4 regions of the Rhizobium sp. P1_E1 genome follow, and region 4 is predicted to be linked to each of the others. Evidence: predicted binding sites of a transcription regulator. Region 4 holds the regulator's gene; each other region holds the start of a gene.
The links. The regulator PhoB, encoded in region 4, activates phosphate uptake and scavenging genes when phosphate is short. The targets are predictions, from matches to a motif close to TGTCATNNANCTGTCAT.

Region 1: the regulator PhoB is predicted to act here: its motif matches at 2,696-2,712, upstream of AC1D1Z_RS20090 (esterase-like activity of phytase family protein).
Region 2: the regulator PhoB is predicted to act here: its motif matches at 2,377-2,393, upstream of olsB (l-ornithine N(alpha)-acyltransferase).
Region 3: the regulator PhoB is predicted to act here: its motif matches at 2,089-2,105, upstream of phnG (phosphonate C-P lyase system protein PhnG).

The regions. Positions count from the first base shown of each region.
Region 1 covers NZ_JBFUAY010000060.1:19,622-23,829, reverse strand. The annotation lists gene AC1D1Z_RS20105 (DUF4164 domain-containing protein) at 70-345, shown strand; gene AC1D1Z_RS20100 (cell division protein ZapA) at 361-738, shown strand; RNA gene ssrS (6S RNA) at 808-966, shown strand; gene AC1D1Z_RS20090 (esterase-like activity of phytase family protein) at 1,048-2,535, opposite strand; gene AC1D1Z_RS20085 (NAD-dependent epimerase/dehydratase family protein) at 2,784-3,767, opposite strand; gene AC1D1Z_RS20080 (helix-turn-helix transcriptional regulator) at 3,865-4,208, opposite strand, start outside.
Region 2 covers NZ_JBFUAY010000001.1:30,314-34,521, reverse strand. The annotation lists gene AC1D1Z_RS00185 (NADP-dependent malic enzyme) at 1-701, shown strand, start outside; gene AC1D1Z_RS00180 (L,D-transpeptidase family protein) at 878-1,417, shown strand; gene olsB (l-ornithine N(alpha)-acyltransferase) at 1,451-2,329, opposite strand; gene AC1D1Z_RS00170 (hybrid sensor histidine kinase/response regulator) at 2,438-4,208, opposite strand, start outside.
Region 3 covers NZ_JBFUAY010000001.1:253,005-257,212, forward strand. The annotation lists gene dapB (4-hydroxy-tetrahydrodipicolinate reductase) at 1-517, shown strand, start outside; gene AC1D1Z_RS01320 (2,3-bisphosphoglycerate-dependent phosphoglycerate mutase) at 539-1,174, shown strand; gene phnF (phosphonate metabolism transcriptional regulator PhnF) at 1,214-1,951, opposite strand; gene phnG (phosphonate C-P lyase system protein PhnG) at 2,176-2,652, shown strand; gene phnH (phosphonate C-P lyase system protein PhnH) at 2,652-3,260, shown strand; gene AC1D1Z_RS01340 (carbon-phosphorus lyase complex subunit) at 3,265-4,208, shown strand, end outside.
Region 4 covers NZ_JBFUAY010000006.1:95,176-99,383, reverse strand. The annotation lists gene pstB (phosphate ABC transporter ATP-binding protein PstB) at 1-320, shown strand, start outside; gene phoU (phosphate signaling complex protein PhoU) at 365-1,078, shown strand; gene phoB (phosphate regulon transcriptional regulator PhoB) at 1,213-1,896, shown strand; gene AC1D1Z_RS04655 (GcrA family cell cycle regulator) at 2,078-2,611, opposite strand; gene AC1D1Z_RS04650 (aspartate aminotransferase family protein) at 3,032-4,208, shown strand, end outside.

The sequences.
Region 1 (4,208 bases), on a different contig from region 4:
TATCCTTTTGAAATCGCAGGATCGGCGCGGCGTGCCGATTCGCGGATCCTGCGCGGGAATCGGAAAGACATGATGCCCACAGGCAAAACCATGGAAGCAGCGCTCAACGAATTGAGACAGGCGATTTCGAGCCTCGAAAACGCCGTCGACATGCGCGTCGAGCGGCAGCGCGAGCAGGGCGAGATCGAGGGCGAGGTGCGGCGCGTGCACGCCGACCGCTCCCGGCTGGCGCAGGAGCTCGATCAGGCCGAATTCCGCGCCAACCGGCTGGAAGAGGTCAATCGCGAAGTATCGCGGCGGCTGGTGACGGCGATGGAAACGATCCGCGCAGTTCTGGATCGCTGATAGAAAGAGTTTGGCATGGCGCAGGTGACGGTAACGATCGACGGCAAGGCCTATCGCATGGCCTGCGAGGAAGGGCAGGAGGATCACCTGACCGATCTCGCCACCCGTTTCGACCGCTATGTCGGCCATCTCAAGGACCAGTTCGGCGAAATCGGTGATCTCAGGATCACCGTCATGGCCGGCATCATGATCGTGGACGAGATTGCCGAGCTGACGCGCCGCGTGGCCGGATTGGAATCCGAGCTCGAGTCGCTACGCGGCAATCGCGATACGGTGCTTGCCGCGACCGCCCGGACCGAAGAAAATCTTGCGGCAGCGCTGAGCGAGGTCTCGAGCCGCATCCGCGGCATCACCGACAAGCTGAATGGCCGGTCCGCCCCGGAACTCAATTGATCTCAATTAAATAGGGGTGGCCTTCCGTCGCCACTGGCGCGTCAGCGCAAACAACCTTATATATCGCCTTGCGGTCTGCGCCTCTCGACAGGAACCACAATCCCTGGGGCCATACTCGATCCAAAGGGAGCTGTCCCTGGCCAGGCCCGTGGGCCTGGACACACGGCGCCCACCTACGTTTGTAGGCACCCAGGATCGTAAACATCCATCGGTGGTCGTGGATCGCACCCTTCCCTTTTATCGTCGGCAGGGATCCCGGATATGGCGGGCGAACGCGCGGCTTCCGCGTCCGCCCTTGTCAGTGCGCGACTACTTCTTCAGACTTGGAAGGGTGACCTGAAAGACCTGGAACATGGTGTCGACGTCGGCACCGCCGTCCGCCTTGTAGGCTGCACCCACCTGGAAACCATCCTGCGTCAAGAAGTCGTTGTCATTGGCGACGAACAGGAAGTAGTCGTCCGGCAGGTTCGGGTCGAGAACGCTCGCAAGCCCCATGGCTTCCCATTTTTCCGACAGATTGTTCTTGTCGTTCGGCGCGCCGTTGTGCAGGCCGAAGCGGGCAAGCTCGGCCTTGTCGTTGAGATCGATGAAGGGTGTCAGCGTCGCCGGCGTCAGCGAGGGATCGACGACGCCCTTCGGCGCGATCGGCTTGCCGGCGTCGAAATCGCTGCCGGCGATGTCGGTCGCAGCGGAAACGTCGACAATACCGACCTTGCGGTAGAGCGAGGTGTCACCCTTCAGGCCCTGGCCGTTGCCGCTGTCGCGGGCGAGCATCAGAAAGGTCTTGTCGGAAAGAGCGACGATTTCGCTCTCCGCGGCGATCGTCGTCTTGTCCTTGGCGTCCTTGAAGACCGGCAGCGGTACGACATATTCGTGCACCAGTTTCAGATGATCGGGATCGGCGGCGTCATAGATCATGGCGCGGGTATTTTGGCGGGTCGAGCCGGAATCGCCGCCGTCCTGGCGGGCAGCCGACTGCAGCACTGATATGATGAACTTACCGTCCGGCGTCATCGCCATGCCTTCGAGACCCTGGTTGTTCTGGCGGCCGGTCTCTGGATCCTTCGGGTCCGGCGCGGATGCGCCGGGGCCGGGATTGTTGGAGGCGAAGCTCAGCGCGCCCTTGCGCATCGGCAAAAGAGCTTTCGGCGGCTGGGTGGCAGACAGCAGGTGGCCGTCGGCCGAGAAGTGATAGATATAAGGGCCATATTCATCGCTGACGAACATGGTACCGTCGGCCATGCGGATGATGGCTTCATTGTCGAGCGCGATCTTGCCGTTCGTCGCCTGCGGCAGCGGCGGAAAATCGCCGGCAGCGGGGCGGACGGCGGATTCCGGGTCGAGACCCGTCATGTCGCCACCCTTGTCGTCGATGAAGAGCGTGGAATCGACGAGCTTTGCGTCGACGCCAGACTGTTCCTTGCCGGCCTCGGGTGCCGCACCCGGAGCGGTCGGTGTCAGGCCGATCGAGATGGTGTTCAGGCGGGGCCGATAGTCGACGGTGCCAACGGCGTTGTAACCGCGGTCGGGCAGCAGGTAGAGCGTGCCCTTATAGCTGGCGCCGTCGCGGCTCCAGGCGGCCTGATCGACCGCCATGCCCGAGCCGGAACCGAAGGTCTCGCCGAATTTGTCGCGCTCGTTGGCCGGGATACGCCCGATGCCGACCAGGCCCTTGTTGACGAAGGTGAGGCCACCGACGGTGGCGGAATTCTCGGCACTTGCGACGGCCGGAATGGCGGCGGATGCGGCGAGAACCGCGGCGAACAGCCGCGATGCGTACGGTCTTATACTCTTCATGGAAATACCCTCTCGGTCAAAAGCGCTCTCGAAACGGTTTCCGCCTGCAGGCTGGACACCGCTTCAAATGACACCCCGGCCTGGATTCGATTTCCCGATGGCACAACAGGCCCTGGATTTCGTCGCCCCATATCCCCGGCAGACGGTCTATGACGGGATCGTGATATCTGGATGACACTTACTTCTCAGTGAAAGCGTCGTGCTGAAGACGATCTCAGCTTTCGGCTATCCGCACTCCAGCTCGCGCTCTATCCGACCGGATAAGGCCCTTCGGCAAAGACCTCGTCGTGGTAGCCTTTGGAACCGATATCCAGTGCCAAGGGGCTTCGCCATTCCCTGTCGTCGCGCAGGCAATCGAGTACGAAACGGAAATCATATCGCGGCTGCCAGCCGAGGTCCTGTCTTGCGCGTTCGTTGACATAGACACGGTCGAGCGCCGGAAACATTTTCCAGCCGCGTAATGCGTAGAGGGCGCCTGCACCCGGGAACAGCCGTTCGACGACATGAGGCGCGTTATGCCTGATCGCGGCAAGATCGCTCGCCGAAAACGGCGTCGTGGCGGAGACGATGTAGCGGCCAAAGCCGATTGCCGGTGCCTTTTCCAGCGCCAGCAGATGGGCGCCGACCACATCGCTGATGTCGACGCGGCGGTGAAGAAGCTCGTTGGCCTGGGCATTCTCCGCCGAATATCTGTTGCGAATGGCGGGGCCGTCGTCGTTTTCGGGAAAGAAACGCGACGTCCTGAGAATGACCACCGGCAGGCCGGATTTGCGGGCAAAGAGTTCGCACAGGCCTTCGGCGGCGAGTTTCGTTACGCCGTAGATGTTTTTTGCGACGGGAAGCACGTCCTCGGTCACCCATGCCGCCGGTTCGCCGGCAACCGGCGTCAATGCCGCGCCGAAGGTGCTGGTGGTGCTGGTGAAGACGAAGCTTGCGACGCCTGCGGCGGTCGCCTCTTCGAGCAGGTGCAGAGTGCCGGCGATATTTGTGTCGAGGAAATCGTAATTGCCGTGGGTCGCTACATGCGGCTTGTGCAGCGTCGCGGCATGGATGACGTGGCTGATGCCTGACATCGCCTGCCGGACGAAGGCGCGATCACTGATCGAGCCGACCATGTCGGTGAAAGCCGAGGGCTTGATATCGATGCCGCGCATCCAGCGGCTTTCCGCCCTCAGCGTTCGCATCAGCGCCTCGCCGAGATGGCCGGCACTTCCCGTCACCAGTATCGTCATCACATCGTCTCCTAACCGTTCGGCGGCGGACGCTATAAAGACTAAGGTTTCCAGACAACGCATAAATTATGCATGGGAATGCAGGAAAGCTGCAGCCTCAGCCGATGGTCGTGACGAGACGGCCGGCGCTGCCATCGGAACGCATGATCCTTTCCCAGGTCACGCGGCCGGCGGCGATCGGCAGCAGAGCATTGCCGTTGGCGCCGGTATCGAGGGTCAGCGACGAGAGCCTGCCCGCATGCCAACCGTGCTCCTCCAGCGACTGCTCGGCGGCGGCGATTTCGGCGGAAGCGTAGGGGAACAGAGAGCGGCCGAGAAAGGCGCCGAGCGGCGCCCGCCACTCCGCCTGCCGCGGGCGGGAGGCGGAGAGCAGCCGGTGGGTGCGGTCGCAGATCAGATGCACCGGCCGGACGGAATCCTCGACCAGCCGCTTCAGCGCCG
Region 2 (4,208 bases), on a different contig from region 4:
AGGGTTATCTCCACCGCGATGCCCAACGGCTGATCCACAACGACCGCAACCATTTCGCCGCCACCATGGTGGCGCTCGGCGACGCCGACGGCATGGTGACGGGCATCACCCGCAATTATTCGACGGCGCTCGAAGATGTGCGCCGCTGCATCGACCAGAAGCCCGGCCATCGCGTCATCGGCGTATCCCTGGCGCTCTGCCGCGGCCGCACCGTCTTCGTTGCCGACACCGCGGTGCATGACATGCCGACGGCCGAGGAGCTTGCCGATATCGCCGAGGAAGCCGCAGGTCTCGCGCGGCGCATGGGTTATCCACCGCGTGTCGCCCTGCTTGCCTATTCCACCTTCGGCCACCCCTCGGGCGAACGCTCCGAGCGGGTGCGCGAAGCAGTGAAAATCCTCGACAAGCGCCGCGTCGATTTCGAATATGATGGCGAGATGGCCGCCGATGTCGCCCTGAACCGCAAGGTGATGGAGCAATATCCCTTCTGCCGCCTCTCCGGCCCGGCCAACGTCCTCGTCATGCCGGCTTTCCACTCGGCCTCCATCTCGACCAAGATGCTGCAGGAACTCGGCGGCTCCACGGTGATCGGCCCGATTCTCGTCGGCGTCGACAAGCCGGTGCAGATCACCTCGATGGGCGCCAAGGACAGCGACATCGTCAACATGGCGGCGATCGCCGCCTATGGGGCTGGTTCGTAAACTCGTCCTGCGTTTCTGAGACGCGCCTTCTGGTGCCCGGCCTTGTGTGTCGGCCGGGCATTTATCCGGCTTTAGACTGGCGCCAAGGGGTGAAGCATCATGAACGCCAAAGCCTGCCAGCCATTGCCGGCCGATCGTGCCCGGCCTCGAGCGCGCCTCCTGAAGATGAGATCAAGTTGAGAAACAAGCTTGTCGTTTTAGCCATCGTGGTCGCCAGCTGTTTCGCTTATACGAAATTGATGGCCAGGGTCGGCTCAGGCTCGCCGCCTCCGGATGCGCCATTGGAACAACAGGCTGACCTCATTCRCGTTTATAAATCCGAACGCCGCATGCTCCTTTTGAGAGGCGATGCTCCCATCTCTACATACCGGATTTCTTTAGGCACGGCTGCCGATGCCGGGCCCAAGGAGCGAGAAGGTGACGAGAGAACACCTGAAGGACGTTATGAAATAGACTGGCGAAATCCAAAGTCCATGGCCTATCTGAGCCTGCACATTTCCTATCCAAATCCGGATGATCGGCGCAACGCTGAAGCAGGAGGTTTTCCTGCCGGGGGCGATATCATGATCCACGGGCTTCCCAATGGCTGGGGCCTCTTCGGAAACGTCCATCACCTGTGGGATTGGACGGATGGCTGTGTTGCAGTAACCAACTCGGAGATGCGCGATATCTGGGCTCGCGTCCCTAACCATACGCCGATAGAGATCATGCCCTGAAACATTGCCGGGGCCTGGCGACTAGGAAAGGCTCTAGCTCGCGAAGCGGCCGGCGTCGGCGCCGTAGTAATTCAGGTAGCGGTCGGAAATGCTGGAGATCGGCAGCACGATCAGCACGTCGGTCGTGTTGAAGGCATGATCAATGACCGCGCTGGAGCCGACCATCGCGCCGAGGCGCAGATAGCCCTTGATCAGCGGCGGCAGCGCCATCAGCGCCCGCTTCGGGTTGATGGCCTCGACCGGCATCAGATCCATGTTGCGGGCGAGATCCGGCAGTGCCCCGACGGCCCATTCGTTCTTCGCCAGCACGTTGTGATAGAGGAAGGACAGCGCCAGCGCGTGGCTTTCGAGATAGACACCTGGGAACGAGGCGCAGCCGAACATGGCGCTGACGCCGTGTTTCAGCGCATAGGCCCAGTTGCCCTGCCACAGGAGCTCGACGGTGCGCTTGGTGCGGTATTCCGGCAGCACGCAGGAGCGGCCGAGCTCCATGAAGCGCTTGTCCGGATGTTTCGCGATAAGGCCCTCGATTTCGAATTCGGAAGCCGAGTAAAAACCGCCATTGGCGACGGCGACATCCTGACGCAACAGCCGGTAGGTGCCGACGATCTGGTCTTCCGGGTCGCCCTCGATCGAGCGGTCGAGAACGAGAAGATGGTCGCAGACGGCGTCATAGGCGTCGACATCACGCTGCCGGCGCATGGCATCCAGCGGCAGCTGCGCCTTCATTTCGTCGACGAAGACGCGGTAGCGCACGGCCTGGGCAGCATCGATCTCGCGCGCCGTGCGGGCAAGGCGGGTCTCCAGATTGCCGATGCGGCCGAGGATATCGCCGTCCTTCTGCACAGCAGCCGTCGAGGGTGGTGCAGCCTCCGCGGTGGTGTCACGATTCAGGATGTCGATGGCGGACATGACGATTCTCCCGTTGCCGGCTTATCGACGCCATAAAACACTTCTCTGCGACAGGAAAGTGACATTTTGAATTTCCAAGCGCAAGCAGCGGGCCGGTTCCTGAGGCGCTCACCGCGCCTCTGCCCGGCGGGCGGAAAGTGCGGCGACCGCCTGAACTTCGGTCAGCAGCCGGACCGGATCGACCGGCTTTACCATGACGCGGTTGGCGCCGTTGAGCAAGACCTGGCGGCGTGATTCGTCGCTCTTGTCGGCAGTCAGGACGATCACCGGCACCGAGGCGAGATCGAGCCGCCGCTCGTGGCCGCGCAGGCGTCCCAGCATGTCGATGCCGTTCCCACCCGGCATCGAGAGATCGCTGATGATGATATCGGGCCGGGCATTCGCCTCGCAGAGCGCGCAGTCGAGCAGCGACTCGAAATCTTCGACATGGCGCACCTTATGCCCGCCCTTTTCCAGGACGACGCGCACCAGCATGGCATTGATCGGATCGTCCTCGCCGAGCAGGATGCTGAGCCCGCTGGCGGGAACCACCGTCTCCGCCACTGAAAGGCCGAAGCCCGGCTGGTTGTCGTTCAGCGCGTCGCGCTTCTCCATGCCGCGCATGCGCCCGCGCAGCACGTCGATCAGCGACTGTTCGCGCAGCGGCCGGATCAACCAGGCATCGAAAAGGTCGAGCGGATGGGCGCTGCGTTCTTCCGGGTTGACGAGCAGGACCTTACGCAGGCCAAGGGCGGCAATTTCGGCGCGATCGGCAAGATGGTCGGAAAATTCCGCCGACATGCGATGGTCGATGATGATGTCGGTCGGCCGCCGTCCGCCCTTTGCCAATCCGAGCAGCGTTGACCGCGCCGTCTCGCCGTCGCCGACAAGATGGCAGAGGCCGCCGAGCGCGGTGATCGTCTCGGCGATGGCGGTGCGCGCGGCACCTGCCGGCGCCAGCAGCACGACGCTGTTGCCGGCAAGCAGCGTGTTTCGCCGGTCGGGGCGCTCGCTGCCGATATCGACTGGGAAGCGGATGGCGAATTCGCTGCCTCTGCCCTTTTCGCTGGCAACCGTCAGAGTGCCGTTGAATTCGCGCATGATGCGGGCGGAGATGGCAAGGCCGAGCCCGGTACCGTTGCTCTTGTCGGCAACGGTCCCGCCCTGCTCGAACTCGCCGAAGACGCGCGCCTGCTCCTCCGCCGTCATGCCTGGACCGCTATCGGTCACAGTGATCAGCAAGTCGCCGGCGTCGAGCGACACGCGGATGAAGACGCCGCCGACCTGGGTGAACTTCACGGCATTGCCGATGACGTTGAACAGAACCTGGCGCAGCCGCGCCGGGTCGAAGCTCATATTCTCAGGGACATCGGATGACACGGTGGCGCCGATCTCGATACCCTTTTCATGCGCCCGGTGGGCGAGCATCTCGACGACGCTTTCCAGAAGCTTGCGCAGCGATTCCGAGCGCGGATGCAGCGCGAAGCGGCCGACCTCGATGGTAGAGAAATCGAGAAGATCCTCGACGAGCTGCGTCAATGCATGGCCGGACTGGCGGATGCTCGCGAGATAGTTCTGCTGCTCCTGCGTCAGCCGCGTCTCCGCAATCAGATGCGTCATGCCGAGAATGCCGGAAAGCGGGGTGCGCACCTCGTGGCTGACGGTGGCAAGCAGCCTCGATTTGGCGGCGCTGTTATATTCAGCCTTCTGGCGGGCCTCCTCGCGGCCCTGCGCGATGAGCCGCTCGTCGGTCACGTCGCGGGCAACGCTCTGCAGCAGCAGGCGGCCGTTCGCCGGGTCGCGGGTAACGACGTCGCGCCAGAGGAAGATGCGCTGGCCTTCCGGCGTCGAGATCTCGACATCGTAGCAGTGCGATATCGGACCGGGGCGGAAGGCAAGG
Region 3 (4,208 bases), on a different contig from region 4:
GACGGGCTGTTTACCCGATGACAATGCCAAGATCGCCGCTGCAGCCCGCCATGCCCGCATCGTCAAGTCAGGCAATATGAGCCTCGGGGTCAATCTGCTCAGCGTGCTGGCAGAGCAGGCGGCGCGTGCGCTCGATCCTGATGACTGGGATATCGAGATCCTGGAAATGCACCACAAGCACAAGGTGGATGCGCCTTCCGGCACCGCCCTTCTCTTCGGCGAGGCCGCGGCAAAGGGGCGCGGCATCGATCTGGCCTCGAAGTCGGTCCGGGTGCGCGACGGCCATACCGGCGCCCGTGAAGCCGGCACCATCGGTTTTGCGACGCTGCGCGGCGGCTCCGTCATCGGCGAGCATTCCGTGCTTTTCGCCGGAGAAGGCGAAATCGTCACCTTGTCGCACAGCGCGGCCGACCGCTCGATCTTTGCGCGCGGCGCCATCAAGGCGGCGCTCTGGGCGCGCGACAAGAAGCCGGGTCTCTATTCCATGCTCGACGTGCTCGGGCTTTCTTCCTCATAACGATACTACGGAGGCATATTCATGAGCGGTACCCTCGTCCTCGTTCGCCACGGCCAGAGTGACTGGAACCTGAAGAATCTCTTCACCGGCTGGAAGGATCCCGATCTGACGGAGCTCGGCATCCAGGAAGCCAATGCCGGCGGTACGGCGCTTGCCGAATACGGGATCAAATTCGACGTCGCCTACACCTCGGTGCTGGTGCGTGCGCAGCACACGCTGAAGCTCATCCTCGACAAGGTCGGCCAGCCCGATCTCCAGACGATCCGCGACCAGGCGCTGAACGAGCGCGACTATGGCGACCTCTCCGGCCTCAACAAGGACGATGCCCGCGCCAAATGGGGCGAGGAACAGGTGCACATCTGGCGCCGTTCTTATGACGTGCCGCCTCCCGGCGGCGAAAGCCTGCGCGACACCGGCGCCCGCGTCTGGCCCTACTACCTCACCGAGATCCTGCCGCGCGTGCTCAGGGGCGAGAAGGTGCTGGTGGCCGCACACGGCAATTCGCTGCGCTCGCTGGTGATGGTGCTCGACAAGCTGAACAAAGAAGGCGTGCTCGCCCTCAACCTCGCGACCGGCGTGCCGATGGTCTACAAGCTGAAGGCGGATTCCACGGTCGCTTCAAAGGAAGTGCTCGGCGACATGTCGGGCGCGCATTGATCTCAGCTGATCTTTCCCCGCTTCGGCGGGGAAAGACGCTCAGTTCTCGATGGTGAACTGCACCCGGTCGGCCGCGAAACGGCTGATCGAATATTGCACCGGCGCACCGTCAAGATCGGTATTCATTGCCTTGGCGATCAGAAGGATCGCACCGGGGGTGAGTTCGAGATCGGCCATATCGGCTGCGCTCGCATGAGCGGCCGTCACCTCGGTCGTCGCCCGGACATAATCCGGCAGGCCGAGTTCGGCGAAAGCCTTGGTGATCGATTCCCCCGCCCGGTAGGCCTCGCCGATACCGGCAAAGCGTTCGGCTGGAAACCAGCTCGTCGCCCTTGAAACCGGCCGCTTGTCCGCCTGGCGCAATGTTTCCAGGCGGATCACTGGCTCACCCTGCTTCAGGCCCAGCCAGCGGGCGACCTCGGCATTCGCTTCCTCTTTCGCCTCATCGAGCAGAAGGCCGCGCATTTCACGCGCCTGATCGCCGATGCCGGCGGTAAAGCGCGTGCGCCTTGTGATCGGGAAATTCAGCCGCTCCTTGCGTTCGATCAGCGTGCCGCGACCTTGTACCGCACGGACGATCCCCTCCTGCGCCAGCGCCGCCAGCGCACTGCGCACCGTATGCCGGTTGACGCCGAATTGCACCGCCAACATGGTTTCCGGCGGTACCATGCCCGTTTCGTCATAGGCTCCGTTGCTGATCGCCTCGCGAATCCGATCGGCGATCTGGCGCCAGAGCGCCACGCCGGTTTGCCTTTGCACCTGCTTCAATCCCGCCATTCCACCCCTGCCCGCCATTTCTCGCCTTCTGCACAATTCGATCCTGAAAACGATCCCGATTTCAGGATCGAATTATGCAGCAATTCAAAGTGCTACAGCGTCCTTTGCGCGTCTGCAAAGACGCGCGGCACTGTAGATGTCACACGCTTGTCACGACATCGATTTAGAGCTAAATGTATCTTGTATGGTTGTCTATATCAATAGACATTTTAAGGGAAGCGGCGATGATACCAGCGGACAGGAAAGACGCTGCGTCACAGACGGCATCCGGGCGCAAACGCGCCGCCGATCTGCTGGCGCGTGCGGAACGCAGCGAACTCACGGCGGTCTTCGATGCGCTGCCGCAAAAGCCTGTGGCCCATCAGGTGCGCGGACCGGAGACCGGGCTGGTGATGGTGCGCGGACGCATCGGCGGCGGCGGCGCTCCCTTCAATCTGGGCGAAGTGACCGTGACGCGGGCCACCGTCCGGCTCGACACGGGCTCGGTCGGCCATGCGCAGGCGCTCGGCACCGACCGCGAGAAGGCCAGGCTTGCGGCGATCTTCGACGCGCTCTGGCAGGAGGACGCGACGAAGGATTTTGTCGAACAGGCACTGCTTTTGCCGATCGCCGAACGGATCGCCGATGCCGAACGCCGCAAGACGAACGAGACGGCGGCGACACGCGTCGATTTCTTCACCATGGTGCGGGGAGACAACTGATGGGCCTGAAGACAGAAGCTCTGACCGGCGGCTTTGCCGAGCCGGTCTTCCATGCCCAGAGCGTCTTCAAGATGCTGATGGACGGCATGGCCCGCCCCGGCACGATCCAGACCGTTCAGCCCGATGTCGCTCCGCCGGCACCGCTCGGCATCGCCGCCGGCACGATCGCGCTGACGCTTTGCGACCACGACACGCCCCTCTGGCTTTCCCATGGACTGGTGAAATCCGCCGTGCCGGAATGGCTCGGCTTCCATACCGGCGCGCCGTTGACCAGCGAAAAGGCCGAGGCGCGTTTTGCCTTCACCGAGGCCGGCACCGCACTTTCCTCCTTCGGCCTCTTCGCATCAGGCACGCAGGAATATCCCGACCGCTCGACGACTGTTGTCATCGAACTCGCCGAACTCGAGGGCGGCCGCAGGCTGGCCCTGATGGGTCCGGGCATCCAGAGCGTGACGGAGATCGCGCCCATCGGCCTGCCGGAGACCTTCCTGCGGCTCTGGACCGAGAACCGTGCGCTCTTTCCGCGCGGCGTCGACATCGTGCTGACGGCGGGCAGGCGTTTCCTCTGCCTGCCGCGCACCACCAAGATCACAGCAACGGAGATCTGAGCGCATGTATGTTGCCGTCAAGGGTGGCGAGGCCGCCATCGCCAATGCACACCGCCTGCTCGCCGACCGCCGCCGCGGCGACCGTTCGCTGCCGGCGATCGGCATCGAACAGATCGTCGCGCAGCTGGCGCTCGCCGTCGATCGCGTCATGGCCGAGGCCTCGCTTTTCGACCGCACGCTCGCTGCACTTGCCATCCGCCAATCACGCGGCGACATGATCGAGGCGATCTTCCTGCTGCGCGCCTACCGCACGACGCTGCCGCGTTTCGGCTATTCCAGGCCGCTCGACACGGCTGATATGACGATCGAACGCCGCATCTCGGCGACCTACAAGGATCTGCCGGGCGGCCAGCTCCTCGGCCCGACCTTTGACTATACCCACCGCCTGCTCGATCCCACACTGCTTTCGGACGAGGCGGTCGAGACACCCGCTCAGCGTGCAGCCGAGACCGGCCGCGTCATGCGCGTCTCCGAAATCCTCGGCGAAGAGGGCCTGATCGAGGCCGACGGCGACATGCCTGAAGATCATGAGATCGGCGATCTGACCCGCGAGCCGATGGAATTCCCGATGACCCGCGATCTGCGCCTGCAGGCGCTTGCCCGTGGCGACGAGGGCTTCCTGCTGGCGCTCGGTTATTCCACCCAGCGCGGCTACGGCCGCAACCACCCCTTCACCGGTGAAATCCGCATCGGCGACGTCGAGGTGGAATTCGACGTGCCGGAACTCGGTTTCGCCGTCTCGCTCGGCACGATCCAGATCACCGAATGCCAGATGGTCAACCAGTTCAAGGGTTCGGCCAAGGCGCCGCCGCAATTCACCCGTGGCTATGGCCTGGTCTTCGGCCAGAGCGAGCGCAAGGCGATGGCGATGTCGCTGGTCGACCGGGCGCTTCGCGCCGAAGAGCTCGGCGAGGATATCACCGCGCCGGCACAGGACGAGGAATTTGT
Region 4 (4,208 bases):
CCGGCCTGTCGGGCGGTCAGCAGCAGCGCCTCTGCATTGCCCGTGCCGTCGCCGTCAGCCCTGAAGTCATCCTGATGGACGAGCCCTGCTCGGCGCTCGACCCGATCGCCACCGCCAAGGTCGAGGAGCTGATCCACGAGCTGCGCGAGAACTACACGATCGTCATCGTCACCCACTCCATGCAGCAGGCCGCGCGCGTCTCGCAGCGCACCGCCATGTTCCACCTCGGCAATCTCGTCGAGGAGAACGACACCGACAAGATGTTCACCAATCCCGACGATCCGCGCACCCAGGACTACATCATGGGTCGCTTCGGCTGATCTTGGCGACACCAAGCCTTCCCGTTATTCGAGGATAAAGCCCCATGGCATCGACACATATTTTTTCTGCCTATGATGATGATTTGAAGTTCCTGTCCAGGCGGATTTCCGAAATGGGCGGCCTGGCCGAGCAGATGGTCAGCGAAGCCGTGCGCGCTCTCGTCAACGGCGATACCGCGCTGGCGCAGAAGGTCATCTCCGACGACGTGATCCTCGATCACGCCGAACGCGAAATCGGCGACAAGGCGATCGTCACCATCGCCCGCCGTCAGCCGATGGCTTCGGACCTGCGCGAAATCATGGGTTCGATCCGCATCGCCGCCGATCTCGAACGTGTCGGCGACCTCGGCAAGAACACCGCCAAGCGCGTCATCGCCGTCCAAAGCACCGGCGTTCCCCGCAAGCTCGCTCGCGGCCTCGAGCATCTGTCCGAGCTGGCGCTCGTTCAGCTCAAGGAAGTGCTCGACGTCTACACCAATCGTTCCGCCGACAAGGCGAATGCGATCCGCGAACGGGACAATGAGATCGACGCGATGTACACCTCGCTGTTCCGCGAGCTCCTGACCTACATGATGGAAGATCCGCGCAACATCACCAGCTGCACACATCTTCTCTTCTGCGCCAAGAACATCGAGCGCATCGGCGACCACGCCACCAACATCGCTGAGACGATCTATTACATGACGACAGGCGCTCAGCCGGAAGGCGACCGTCCGAAGGACGACAGCGCCAACACCGTCGGCGCGGTCACCGAATAACCGCCCACACCCCGCCACTTGCGTGCGCGCCCATCCGGGCGCGCACGAGGTCGCAGCCAATTTCTGAATTTGCGCAGGATGCATTGCTTAAATCACCCCCGGTTTAAGGATCATGCGCGAGGAGACCGACACGCATGATCCCGAGAGTTGCAGTTGTTGAAGACGAGGAAGCCCTCAGCGTGCTTCTTCGCTACAATCTCGAAGCGGAAGGCTTCGAGGTCGATACCATCCTTCGTGGCGACGAAGCCGAAATGCGGCTTCAGGAGCGCACGCCCGATCTTCTCATCCTCGATTGGATGCTGCCCGGCGTCTCCGGCATCGAGCTCTGCCGGCGTCTGCGCATGCGGCCGGAAACCGAGCGCCTGCCGATCATCATGCTGACGGCGCGCGGCGAAGAAAGCGAGCGTGTTCGCGGATTGTCGACGGGCGCCGACGATTATGTCGTCAAGCCCTTCTCGACCCCCGAGCTCGTTGCCCGCGTCAAGGCGATGCTGCGGCGCGCCCGCCCCGAGGTGCTGTCGACGGTACTGAAATGCGGTGACATCGAGCTCGACCGCGAGACCCATCGCGTCCATCGCAAGACCCGCGAAGTCCGCCTCGGCCCCACCGAATTCCGCCTGTTGGAATTCCTGATGTCGTCACCGGGTCGGGTCTTCTCCCGCTCGCAGCTTCTGGACGGCGTCTGGGGCCACGATATCTATGTCGACGAGCGCACCGTCGACGTCCATGTCGGCCGCCTGCGCAAGGCGCTGAATTTTTCCAACATGCAGGACGTCATCCGCACCGTCCGCGGCGCCGGTTATTCGATGGAAGCCTGAGGGCTTCCATTTGAGTTGCTGACAAATCCCTGGCAAAACCGCGACGTCATCCTCGGCCTCGTGCCGAGGATCTGCGCTCGGCACAAGGCCGAGCATGACGGAGGAAAACCTGAGCTTCCATCCAGCAACAAAAAAACGGGCCACTCGGCCCGTTTCTGCATTCTAACGATGGTCAGCCCGCTCAGCTGGCCCGCGCGGCTGCCCGGCGGCGTTCGTTGACCGGCTGGTAGGCAAGCTTCTGGTGGTAGCTGCAATAGGGCGAATTGTCGGGGGATTCGCAGCCGCAGAAATGGAAGTCGTCCTTCAGCGGATCGCCGACCGGCCACTTGCAGGTGCGTTCGGTCAGTTCCGTCAGGCCGAGGCGTCGGGAAATCGGCACGACCACGTTGCCTCTCGGCACGTATTCCATTTCCTCGATCGTTTCGATCTCGATCTCTTCCTTCAGCATGGTCGCGCCCTGCTGGCGGGTAACGGTGCGCGTGGCGACCCGTGAGGTGTAGTTCGGTGCGCGCGGCGCCGATGTATTGCGCTTTGGCGTTCGTGCGGCGGTGTTGGTGCCGCCAGCCTTGGCACGGCCTGGAAGGCTCAGCCGGTGCACTTTGCCGATGACCGCATTTCTGCTGACTCCGCCAAGCTGCGCAGCGATCTGGCTGGCGCTCAGTCCTTCGGCCCAAAGTTTCTTGAGTTTCTCGACCCGCTCGTCTGTCCAGTTCATGCCCTGTCTCCACCTTTTGCGTTGGTGATGGCAGAATCCCTCACCGTTGTCCCGGGAGCTCCGAAACAAGAAACGCTTGATCAATTTTGGTGACTAGTTCCGCCGCATGCAGTCTAGTAATTGATCTTTAACCTAGTGTGAGGCTGACTCCGTGACAAGAGTCGCATGAATCCGGATGAATCGAATTCGTAGTTTTCCCCAACTTGCTGCCTCTGCGTGGCATTTCTGCAATAATGCCTGTTGAAGACTGAAAATGCCGCTGTACACCCTTGCTGCATACGCTAAGGGCGCAGTTTTGTTGACATTGCAGCGCGAAAAGGAAATAGTGCCCCTCGCCGCCGCAAGGCGGCATTTTTGATTTTTCGGGCCTGGTTTCCTTAGCCGGAGTCATTGCCCGGCAACTTTGATGGAGATCGCGCCATGGCTGAAGCCGCGCCGCTTTATGACACCTATTCTCGTGCCCCGCTGCGGTTCGAGCGAGGCGAGGGCGTGTGGCTGATCACCGAAAGCGGCGAGCGATATCTCGATTTCGGCGCTGGCGTTGCCGTCACGTCAGTCGGCCACAGCAATCCGCATGTTGTGGGCGCACTGAAGGAGCAGGCCGACAAGGTCTGGCACCTGTCGAACATCTATGAGATCCCCGGTCAGGAACGTCTGGCAAAGCGGCTGACGGACGCCACCTTCGCCGACAAGGTGTTCTTCACCAATTCGGGTGCCGAGGCGCTCGAATGCGCGATCAAGACGGCGCGCCGCTATCAGTTTTCCAAGGGCCATCCCGAGCGCTTCCATATCATCACCTTCGAAGGCGCCTTCCACGGACGGACGCTGGCGACGATCGCCGCCGGCGGCCAGGAGAAATATCTCGAAGGCTTCGGCCCCAAGGCGCCGGGTTTCGATCAGGTGGCTTTCGGCGACATCGAAGCGGTCCGCGCCGCGATTACCGATGCCACGGCTGGGATTCTCATCGAGCCAGTGCAGGGCGAGGGCGGCGTCCGTCCTGCCACCACCGAATTCATGAAGGCGCTCCGCCAGCTCTGCGACGACAACGGCCTGCTGTTGATCCTCGACGAGGTCCAGACCGGCGTCGGCCGCACCGGCAAGCTCTTCGCCCATGAATGGGCGGGCGTCACCCCCGACATCATGGCTGTCGCCAAGGGCATCGGCGGCGGTTTTCCGCTCGGCGCCTGCCTTGCCACTTCAGAGGCCGCCTCCGGCATGAAGGCCGGCACGCATGGCTCGACCTATGGCGGCAATCCGCTCGCCATGGCCGTCGGCAGTGCCGTGCTCGACATCATCCTTGCCGATGGCTTCCTCCAGCATGTGCGCGACGTCGCACTGGTCTTCCGCCAGGGCCTCGCCTCGCTGAAGGATCGTTATCCCGATGTGATCGAAGATATCAGAGGCGAGGGGCTGTTGCTCGGCATCAAGGCTGCCGTTCCCTCCGCCGAACTGCTGCAGGCGATCCGCGCCGCCCATCTGCTCGGCGTACCCGCCGGCGACAACGTCATCCGCCTTCTTCCGCCCCTCGTGGTTACCGCCGAGGAAGCCCGCGAGGGCCTTGCCCGCATCGAGCGCGCCGCCGAAAGCATTCGCGCCT